4 regions of the Massilia niabensis genome follow, and region 1 is predicted to be linked to each of the others. Evidence: predicted binding sites of a transcription regulator. Region 1 holds the regulator's gene; each other region holds the start of a gene.
The links. Region 1 encodes LexA, which represses DNA repair genes until DNA is damaged. Its sites were predicted from a motif close to ACTGTATNNNNATACAGT; they were not measured.
Positions count from the first base shown of each region.

Region 2: a site for LexA is predicted at 1,252-1,269, ahead of ACFPN5_RS06465 (putative DNA modification/repair radical SAM protein). Genes of this name have one in related genera too.
Region 3: a site for LexA is predicted at 1,242-1,259, ahead of ACFPN5_RS13445 (ATP-dependent helicase). Genes of this name have one in related genera too.
Region 4: a site for LexA is predicted at 1,106-1,123, ahead of dinB (DNA polymerase IV). Genes of this name have one in related genera too.

Region 1 covers NZ_JBHSMU010000015.1:1,016,692-1,018,882, forward strand. Annotated here, with positions in the region: gene ACFPN5_RS18960 (tetratricopeptide repeat protein) at 1-738, shown strand, start outside; gene lexA (transcriptional repressor LexA) at 826-1,467, opposite strand; gene rpsF (30S ribosomal protein S6) at 1,710-2,105, shown strand; gene priB (primosomal replication protein N) at 2,139-2,191, shown strand, end outside.
Region 2 covers NZ_JBHSMU010000007.1:99,489-101,679, forward strand. Annotated here, with positions in the region: gene ACFPN5_RS06460 (M16 family metallopeptidase) at 1-1,136, shown strand, start outside; gene ACFPN5_RS06465 (putative DNA modification/repair radical SAM protein) at 1,282-2,191, shown strand, end outside.
Region 3 covers NZ_JBHSMU010000014.1:57,177-59,367, reverse strand. Annotated here, with positions in the region: gene ACFPN5_RS13445 (ATP-dependent helicase) at 1-1,213, opposite strand, end outside; gene ACFPN5_RS13440 (hypothetical protein) at 1,654-1,881, opposite strand; gene ACFPN5_RS13435 (hypothetical protein) at 2,107-2,191, shown strand, end outside.
Region 4 covers NZ_JBHSMU010000009.1:86,065-88,255, forward strand. Annotated here, with positions in the region: gene dinB (DNA polymerase IV) at 6-1,082, opposite strand; gene ACFPN5_RS08515 (S8 family peptidase) at 1,221-2,191, opposite strand, start outside.

The DNA.
Region 1 (2,191 bases):
AAAAAGAACACGAAGGTGCTGTACGGCGTGCTGCTTGGCCTGCTGCTGGCAGGTAGCGTCCACGCAGGCGAACTCGAAGACGCGAAGGCGCTGTTCGAGCAGAAGAAGTATCCGGAAGCGCTCAAGCTGTACACGAAGCTGGCTAATGCCGGCAACCCCGAGGCCCAGCAACACCTGGGCCAGATGTACTGGTACGGCGAGGCCGGCGCGGTCGACGAGGCGAAGGCGCAGCTGTGGTTCCAGAAGGCTGCAGGCAAGGGCAACAAGGTAGCGGCCGCATCGCTCGACATCATGAAGCAGCGCGGCGAGCGCCGCGCGGAAATCGACCACTGGGTCAGCCGCTACGACGGGGCCGACCTGAAGTCGGGCAAATTCCATTGCCCGGCCCCGCGGATTCCCGCGATCTCGAAGCAGACCGCAGAGATCGAACGCGTGTCGAACGCCATCGCCAAATGGCAGGACTGCTATAACGGCTTCGTGAACAACCTGAACGCCGTGTCGCCCCTGAGCGAGCGCATTCCTGCCGACATCGCCAAGCTCATGAACGCATCCGAGCTGGAGCGCGCCAAGAAGCACCTGGCGCAGGTGCAGGAAAACATCTCGCAAGAGGCGAAGGTGGGCGCGAAGCTGGTGCTGGCCGACGTCGGCGTCTGGCGCAGCGCGACCGAGGCGTATGTCGGCGAGCACAATGCAATCATCCAGAAGATGCCAAAGGACGATTCGGTGCGTACCAAGTAAGGTTGTCCTCTCCTTGACGCGACACATGCAAAAAAAGCCGCATCGGCGGCCTTTTTCATTCCTGCCTAGTGGCACCTGAGTCGCAACTCAGTGCCAGCTGCGCATCAGTCCTACCGCCAGTCCCTCGAGCGCGAACTCGTCGCCCGGTTCCACGCGAATGACCTTGAAGTCCGGATTTTCCGGCAGCAGCTCGATCAGTTCGCCCGTCTTGCGGTAGCGCTTGACGGTCACGTCTTCGCCGATGCGGGCGACGACAATTTGCCCGTTCTTGGCGCTGTCGATCTTCTTCACGGCGAGGAAGTCGCCGTCCATGATGCCGGCGTCGCGCATCGACCAGCCGCGTACTTTCAGCAGGAAGTCGGGACGGGCGCCGAACATGGCCGGGTCGACGTTGTAGGTGGCCTCGACGTGTTCCTGCGCCAGGATCGGCGAGCCGGCGGCGACGCGGCCGACCAGCGGCAGCGACATGAGGAGGGCTGCCGGAACGTGGGGCACCGGCGCGGGTGCATGTACCGACGTACCAATCAAGCGGATGCCGCGCGAGGTGCCGGAGACGATTTCAATGGCGCCTTTGCGGGCGAGAGCCTGCAGGTGTTCCTCGGCGGCGTTGGCCGACTTGAAGCCCAATTCCTTGGCGATCTCGGCGCGCGTGGGCGGGAAGCCGGTGTTGTCGATCGCTTCCTTGATCAGGTCAAGGATCTGTTGTTGCCTTGCAGTGAGCTTGAGCATGGATCTGCCACGGGTTAATGATTCAGACTGTATTTTTGTACAGTATTTCGGCGAATGCAAGGGAAATCGCCAAAATTTAACGATTTCCCGTCAGGAGCCTGTGGCGCCGGGGCGACGCCCCGGCCAAGGCCATGGGTCATTGTGTTGCCGCCCCAATCGCGCTATAATTGCCGGCTTTCCCTTCCCACACTCGTCTTGACGCCGAGGTGGGCATTTGTTTAAACGTCCTTAAGGAGTGTTGCATGCGTCATTATGAAATCGTTTTTATCGTCCACCCGGACCAAAGCGAGCAAGTCCCGGCGATGATCGAGCGTTACAAGGCCAGCGTCAGCGCACGCGGCGGTAACATCCATCGCGTCGAAGACTGGGGCCGTCGCCAGATGGCTTACTCGATCCAGAAGCTGCCGAAGGCACACTACATCTGCATGAACATCGAGTGCGACAACGAGACCCTGGTCGAGCTGGAAACCGCATTCAAGTTCAATGATGCCGTGCTGCGTCACCTGACCGTGAAAATGAAGAAGGCTGAAACCGCTCCGTCGCCAATGATGAAGTCGGTCCAGCGCGAAGACGCAGCCAAGAGCCACCGCTCGGAAGCCCCGGCTGCTGCTGCAGCCCCGGCCCCAGCTGCTGCTTGATTTTCTTTCGCCAGGAATCCTGAACAGCTTGAAGTGAACCAGTTAGAAGTCGTCGCTACCATCGCTGAACGCGACGTACTGCGCTA
Region 2 (2,191 bases), on a different contig from region 1:
CGCTGTCGGACGCGCTGGAAAACCTGGGCGCGCGCCTGTCGACCGGCACGGCTGCCGACCAGTCGCTGGTGCGGCTGCAGGCGACATCAAGCAACCTGGCGCCGTCGCTGGCCATCATGGCCGACGCCGCGCTGGCGCCGAGCTTCCCGCAAGACCAGTTCACGCTGCAAAAGGGACGCCGCATGGCCCAGATCGGCCAGGAAAAGGCGCAGCCGACTAGCCTGGCGACGCGCCTGGTGCCGGGCCTGCTGTACGGCCAGGAGCACGCCTACGGCAAGCCGGCCAGCGGCAGCACGCAGAGCGTCGAAGGCATCACCCGCGAAGACCTGGCAGCCTGGCACGCGGCCTGGTTCAAACCGGGCAGCGCGACCCTGATCGTGGCCGGCGACACCACGATGGACAAGCTGCTGCCGGCGCTGGAAGCCTCGTTCGGAGGGTGGAAGGCTGGCTTGGCCCCCGCCAAGGCGGTGGCCGGCGCCAACGCGAACGTCAACGCCGGCAGGAAGGTCTACCTGGTCGACAAGCCGGACGCGCCGCAATCGACTATTGTCGCCGCCCACCTGTCGCTGCCGTATGGCCAGCCGGAAGACCTCGCGGTCGAGCCGGTGATGCACAACTTCGGCGGCATCGCGACCTCGCGCCTGAACCGCAACCTGCGCCTCGATAAACACTGGAGCTACGGCACCAGCGCGCGCCTGACCGAAGTACGCGGCCAGCGCAGTTTCATGACGATCGCGCCGGTGCAGACCGACAAGACGGTCGAGGCGATGCGCGAAGTGGCGAAGGAAGTGAAGGGCGTGGCGGGCGAGCGTCCGCTGGTCGGCACGGAATACGAGAGCATCATGCGCAACATGACTTCGCGCCTCGCCGGCCGTTTCGAGACCCTGAGTGCGCTGGAAGGCGCGGCGCTGGCGAGCGTCAACCTGAACCTGCCGGAGGATTACTGGAGCGGCTATTCGCGCAGCCTGAAGGCCCTGACCCCGGCACAGCTGGGCCAGGCCGCGGGCAAGTTCGTCAAGCCGGACGAGGTGACCTGGATGGTGATCGGCGACCTGCGCAAGGTGGAGGCGGGGATTCGTGCGCTGGGCTGGGGCGAGGTGGTGGTGCTGGACCAGGACGGGAAGCCGGTGCGGTAAGTGTTAAGAGCCGCCGTGTGACCAGGGTGGGCTCGTGCGTCCACCCGCACACCGACCCGCATTTGTCCCGGTTTTCGGTCGCACCCGCACGGCGTGCATACATCGGCTGGTATATACTGTACACCCATACAGTTTCGCCACCCAGATGAAACTTTCCGACAAGCTCGAAATCCTGGCGGATGCCGCCAAGTACGACGCCTCCTGCGCCAGCAGCGGCGCCCCGAAACGCGCCTCCGACGGTGCCGACGGCGGCATCGGCGCCACCACGGGCATGGGCATTTGCCACAGCTACACGCCCGATGGCCGCTGCGTGTCGCTGCTGAAAATCCTGCTCACCAATTTCTGCGTCTACGACTGCCAGTACTGCGTCAACCGCCGTACCTCGAACGTGCCGCGTGCGCGCTTTTCGGTCGAGGAAGTGGTCAAGCTGACCCACGATTTTTACCTGCGCAACTACATCGACGGCCTGTTCCTGAGTTCCGGCATCATCCAGTCGAGCGACTACACGATGGAGCAACTCGTTGCCGTGGCGCGCACGCTGCGCGAAGTGCACAACTTCCGCGGTTACATCCACCTGAAAACCATCCCCGACGCCGACCCGCTGCTCATTGCCGAGGCCGGCCGCTATGCCGACCGCCTGTCGGTGAACATCGAGCTGCCCACCCACGACAGCGTGACCCGCCTGGCGCCGGAAAAGAACGTGCACACCATTAAACTGGCGATGGGTTCGATCCGGCGCAAGCTCGACGAAAAGGCGGAGGAGCCGAAAGCCCCGGCCTTTGCCCCGGCCGGGCAAAGCACGCAGATGATCGTCGGCGCCGATGCCAGCGACGACCAGACCATCCTGAATACCGCCGAGACCCTGTACGGCAGCTATAAACTCAAGCGCGTGTATTACTCGGCCTTCAGCCCGATCCCGCAAAGCCCGGATAGCGTGCCGCTGGCACCGCCGCCGCTGCTGCGCGAGCACCGCCTGTACCAGGCCGATTTCCTGCTGCGCAGCTATGGTTTCACCGCCGGCGAACTGATGCCGGCTGCCGGTAATCTCGCGCTCG
Region 3 (2,191 bases), on a different contig from region 1:
CGAGCTCCAGCGCCGCGCTGTGGCTGGCGGCGCGAAACAGCACCGCCTGCTGCGTCAGCTTGATGCCCGCTTCGCGCTGCTCGAGGATGCGCCTGCAGACCCAGCGCGCCTGCTCGGCTTCGTCCGGGATCAGCACCAGTTGCGGCAGGCCCGTCGCCGCCTTGTCGGTCCACAGCGTCTTGGCGTGGCGTTCCAGTGCCGCGGCAATCAGGGCATTCGACGCCGCCAGGATCGGCTGGGTCGAGCGGTAATTGCGCTCCAGGGTGATGAGCTCGGCCGGCTGCGAGAATTGTCCGGGAAAATCGAGGATGTTGCGCACTGTCGCCCCGCGGAAGGAATAGATCGACTGGGCGTCGTCGCCTACCACCATGACGCCCTGCCCGTCGGGCTTCATGCCGGTGATGATGGCTGCCTGCAGGCGGTTCGTGTCCTGGTATTCGTCGACCAGCACATGGTCGAACAGCGCGCCAATTTCCGGCCCCAGTTCCGGATCGGACGCCATCTCGGCCCAGAACAGGAGCAGGTCGTCATAGTCGAGCACGTTCTGCTCCTGCTTGGCATCGACATAGGCGCCGAACAGGCGTTTCAGCTCGTCTTCCCACTCGCAGCACCAGGGAAAGGTGCTTTGCAGGACCACGCCGAGCGGGTCGCGCGAATTGACCACGCGCGAATAGATCGACAGGCAGGTGCCCTTCAGCGGAAAGCGCTTCTGGGTACCGGTCAGGCCGATCTCGTGGCGCACCATGCCCATCAGGTCCTCGGAATCGCCGCGGTCGTGGATGGTGAACGATTCGTCCAGGCCAATGCGCCCCGCAAACTCGCGCAGCAGGCGCGCGCCGATGCTGTGGAAGGTGCCGGCCCACGGCAGCGTGGTAATCCCCTGGCCGCCCCCCCCCACGATCGGCTGCAATACGCGATGCAGCACATTACCGGCGCGCTGGGTCATCTCGTTGGCGGCGCGCCGCGAAAAAGTCAGCAGCAGCAGGCGCTGCGGGTCGGCGCCGGCCAGGATCAGCCGCGCCACGCGGTGCGCCAGCGTATTCGTCTTGCCCGAACCAGCGCCTGCCACCACCAGCAGCGGACGCGGCGCCGCGGCGCCGACATCATGCTCGACAGCCGCCCTTTGCTCGGCGTTCAGGCTGGCGAAGGGATCATCCGGGACGGGAACGGCGGCGGGGACGGGAGCGGAAGCAGGAGCGAAAGCGGCGGGCATGGACGGAGGGTGTTGGGGAAACAACGCAACTGTACATTTGTCCAGTATCGGCTAGCAAGTACATTTTGCAATCCCAACAGGCAATCCGAACAGTGAAAAGATGCACCACGCTTGAGCCAACTTCACGTAGCACGCGACGCTTCGATGCTAAGTGGCGGGAAACAAAGCGCTTTTTCAGATATCCACAAAGTCTGTGAATAACTTTGTGGAAAAGGTAGGGCTTGACACGGCGCAAACGCGTCAGGATGCGGGTTTCAACAAACTGCCCGTTCCTCTAGCAGTGCCCAAACTACGAAAAATCAAGGACTTGCACGCACTTGTGCGGAGGTAGCTGAATAGCCTGCTTTGATAAAAAAACGAAATTTTTGTGTATAACCGCACTTGTCCAAGTGCCACAAAAATGACAGTCTTATATCGAATTTCGTGGATTCAAAGAAACTTTATGCCCTGGAGCGGCGCTGCATCGGCTCGAGCAGCACCCGTTCGATGACGTGAATGCCGATATCGCGGGCACGCAGGTATTCGAAGGCAGACATGATATTGCTGCTGCCGAGCAACGCAATGGCGTCATCGACGATCATGCGCTGGCGCGCGTCGCGCCGGGCCTCGCCCGTCGCCGGGGCACTCTGGAAGGAGAAATCGACTGTGTCGACTGCGGTTAAGGTCATTGTGGCCTCGCTCTGTCGTGGTGGAATTCCGTTGCGATTGAGTATTCATCAAACGACCGCAATGTCAATGTCAAGTTCCTATTGAAAACAGCAAAAAGTTGTACAGACGGGTTGCCGCGACCAGTGCGCCACCAGGCAAGCGAGCGGCCTAGAATGGCCAGGTAGTCAAGTCCACACTTGATACCATCTTTCACACTACCTTCAACGCCACCTTGCGAGGAACCCATGACCACGACTCCCGAACCCGACCTGAATCCCGGCGACGAAGCCGCACCCGGCACGCCCGGCGCCGGTGAAGATGTGTGCGAGG
Region 4 (2,191 bases), on a different contig from region 1:
ACAATTTAATGTGTTGTCCGTTCGTCAAACAGGCTGAGCTGCTCGACATGTTCGGTGTCGCCCAGGCGCACCCCGACGCCAAGCAGGCGTACCGGGCGGCTGGCGCGTTGCCAGCCGGTTTCCATCAGCCGGGCAAAGGTCGGCAGGTGTGGCGAAAAGCCCACGCACTCGACCGTGGTCTGCTGGAAGTCGGAAAACTTGATCTTCACGAACAGCTTGTTGATGAATTTTTCGGCAGCGTTGCGCTTGATGCGCCCGAGCAGGTGTTCATATAAGTCGGGCAGCAGCGCCAGGCAGGCGGCCAGGTCCGGCACGTCCGGGGTATAGGTTTCCTCGGTGCTGATCGACTTGCGCTCGCGTTCGGGACTGACCTCACGGTTGTCGATGCCCCGGCACAAGTCGTGCAGGCGCGCACCAAAACTGCCGAAGTGGTGCTGCAGCTCCTGCATCGTCCAGCCGCGCAGGTCGAGGCAGGTCTGGGCGCCCAGCTTGTTCAGCTTGGCCGCCGTGACCTTGCCGACGCCGTGCAGTTTTTTCACCGGCAGCGCCGACACGAAGGCGTCGACTTCTTCCGGCCGCACGAGAAACAGCCCGTCGGGCTTGTTCCAGTCGCTGGCGATTTTAGCGACGAACTTGTTCGGCGCCACGCCGGCCGAAGCCGTGATGCCGACGGTCTCGAAGATGCGGCGCCGGATTTCCTGGGCGATCAGGGTCGCGCTGCCCTTGCAGTGCGGCGAATTCGACACGTCGAGGTAGGCTTCGTCCAGCGACAGCGGCTCGACCAGGTCCGTGTAGTCGCTGTAGATCTCCATGATCTGGCGCGAGGCGATCCGGTATTTTTCCATCGCTGGCGGGATCACCAGCAGCCCCGGGCACAGCTTCATGGCCTGGGCGGTGGCCATCGCCGAGTGGATGCCGAAGACCCGCGCCTCGTAATTGCAGGTGGCCACCACGCCGCGCTGGTCGGGGCGGCCGCCGACCGCGAGCGGACGCCCGCGCAGGGACGGATCGTCGCGCATCTCGACCGACGCATAGAAGCAGTCGCAATCGCAATGGATGATTTTACGTGCGGGGACGTTCACTCGGGCGGCGGCCGGGGCCGACTACTGTAATTCCGTACAGTATCTCGTCAATTGAAGTTTGGTGCAAGGGTTCGGCCTCGACAAAAAAAGACGCGCGGCAAGCCGCGCGTCCGTTTTACTTCACTGCCGCAGCAGCAATTACCAGCTCAGTTTCAGGCTGTACTTGCCGCTGGTGGCACCCGTGCCGCCGCTGTAGTAGCGCACGCGCACGTAGCGGGCCGAAGTAGCGGTGGTCGTGTTCGACACCGAAGCGGTGTCGGTCGCGCCGGCGCCGTTCTGGCTGGTGGCCAACTGCGTGCCTGCACTGTTGTAGATGTACAGGTCGTAGTCGTTGGTGGTCGAACCCTGGGTCAGCGTCGCAGTCAGGGTTTTGCCGGCCGGCAGCTGGACCACGAAGTAGTCGGTGTCGGTGGTGGTGCCGAGGTTGCCGTTGACGACCGTACCGGTGGTGCTGACGGCGTTCGCGGTCGAGATCGTGTTGTTCGACTCGACCTCGTTGGCGGTCGGCGCGGTCGGCGTGCTCGTGGTCGCGGAGGCCGCGGCAGCCGTCGCGTCGACGATACCGGTACCGCAGCTCGTGCAGGTGCCCGGGAACGGACGTGCCGTGCTCTTGAGCTTCGATTCGATCTCGTCCGGTGTCAGCGCCGCGTTACGGGCCAGCATCAGGGCAGCGACGCCGGCAACGTGCGGGGTCGCCATCGAGGTGCCCTGGTAACCGGCGTAGTTGTCCGCGGCCGGCGTGCTGGTGCCGGCGTTGAGCGTCGAGATGATGTAGCCGTTGGCGTCGCCGCCAGGTGCGGCGACGTCGACCACGGTGCCGTAGTTCGAGTACGGAGCGCGGGCGCCGTTGCGGTTGGTCGCCGCCACGGTCACGACGCCGGCGCAGTTGGCCGGGTTCGAGTTGCTGGCGTTCATGTTCTCGTTACCCGCTGCGACGATGACGACGGTGCCGCGCGAACGGGCGCTGTTGATCGCGTTCTGGGTGGTGGTGCCGCAGGCCCCGCCGCCGCCGAGCGACATGTTGATTACTTGCGCACGGGCTGCGATGTTCGGCACGCCGGTGACCGCGCCACCCGAGGACCAGATGATCGAGTCGGCGATGTCGGAGG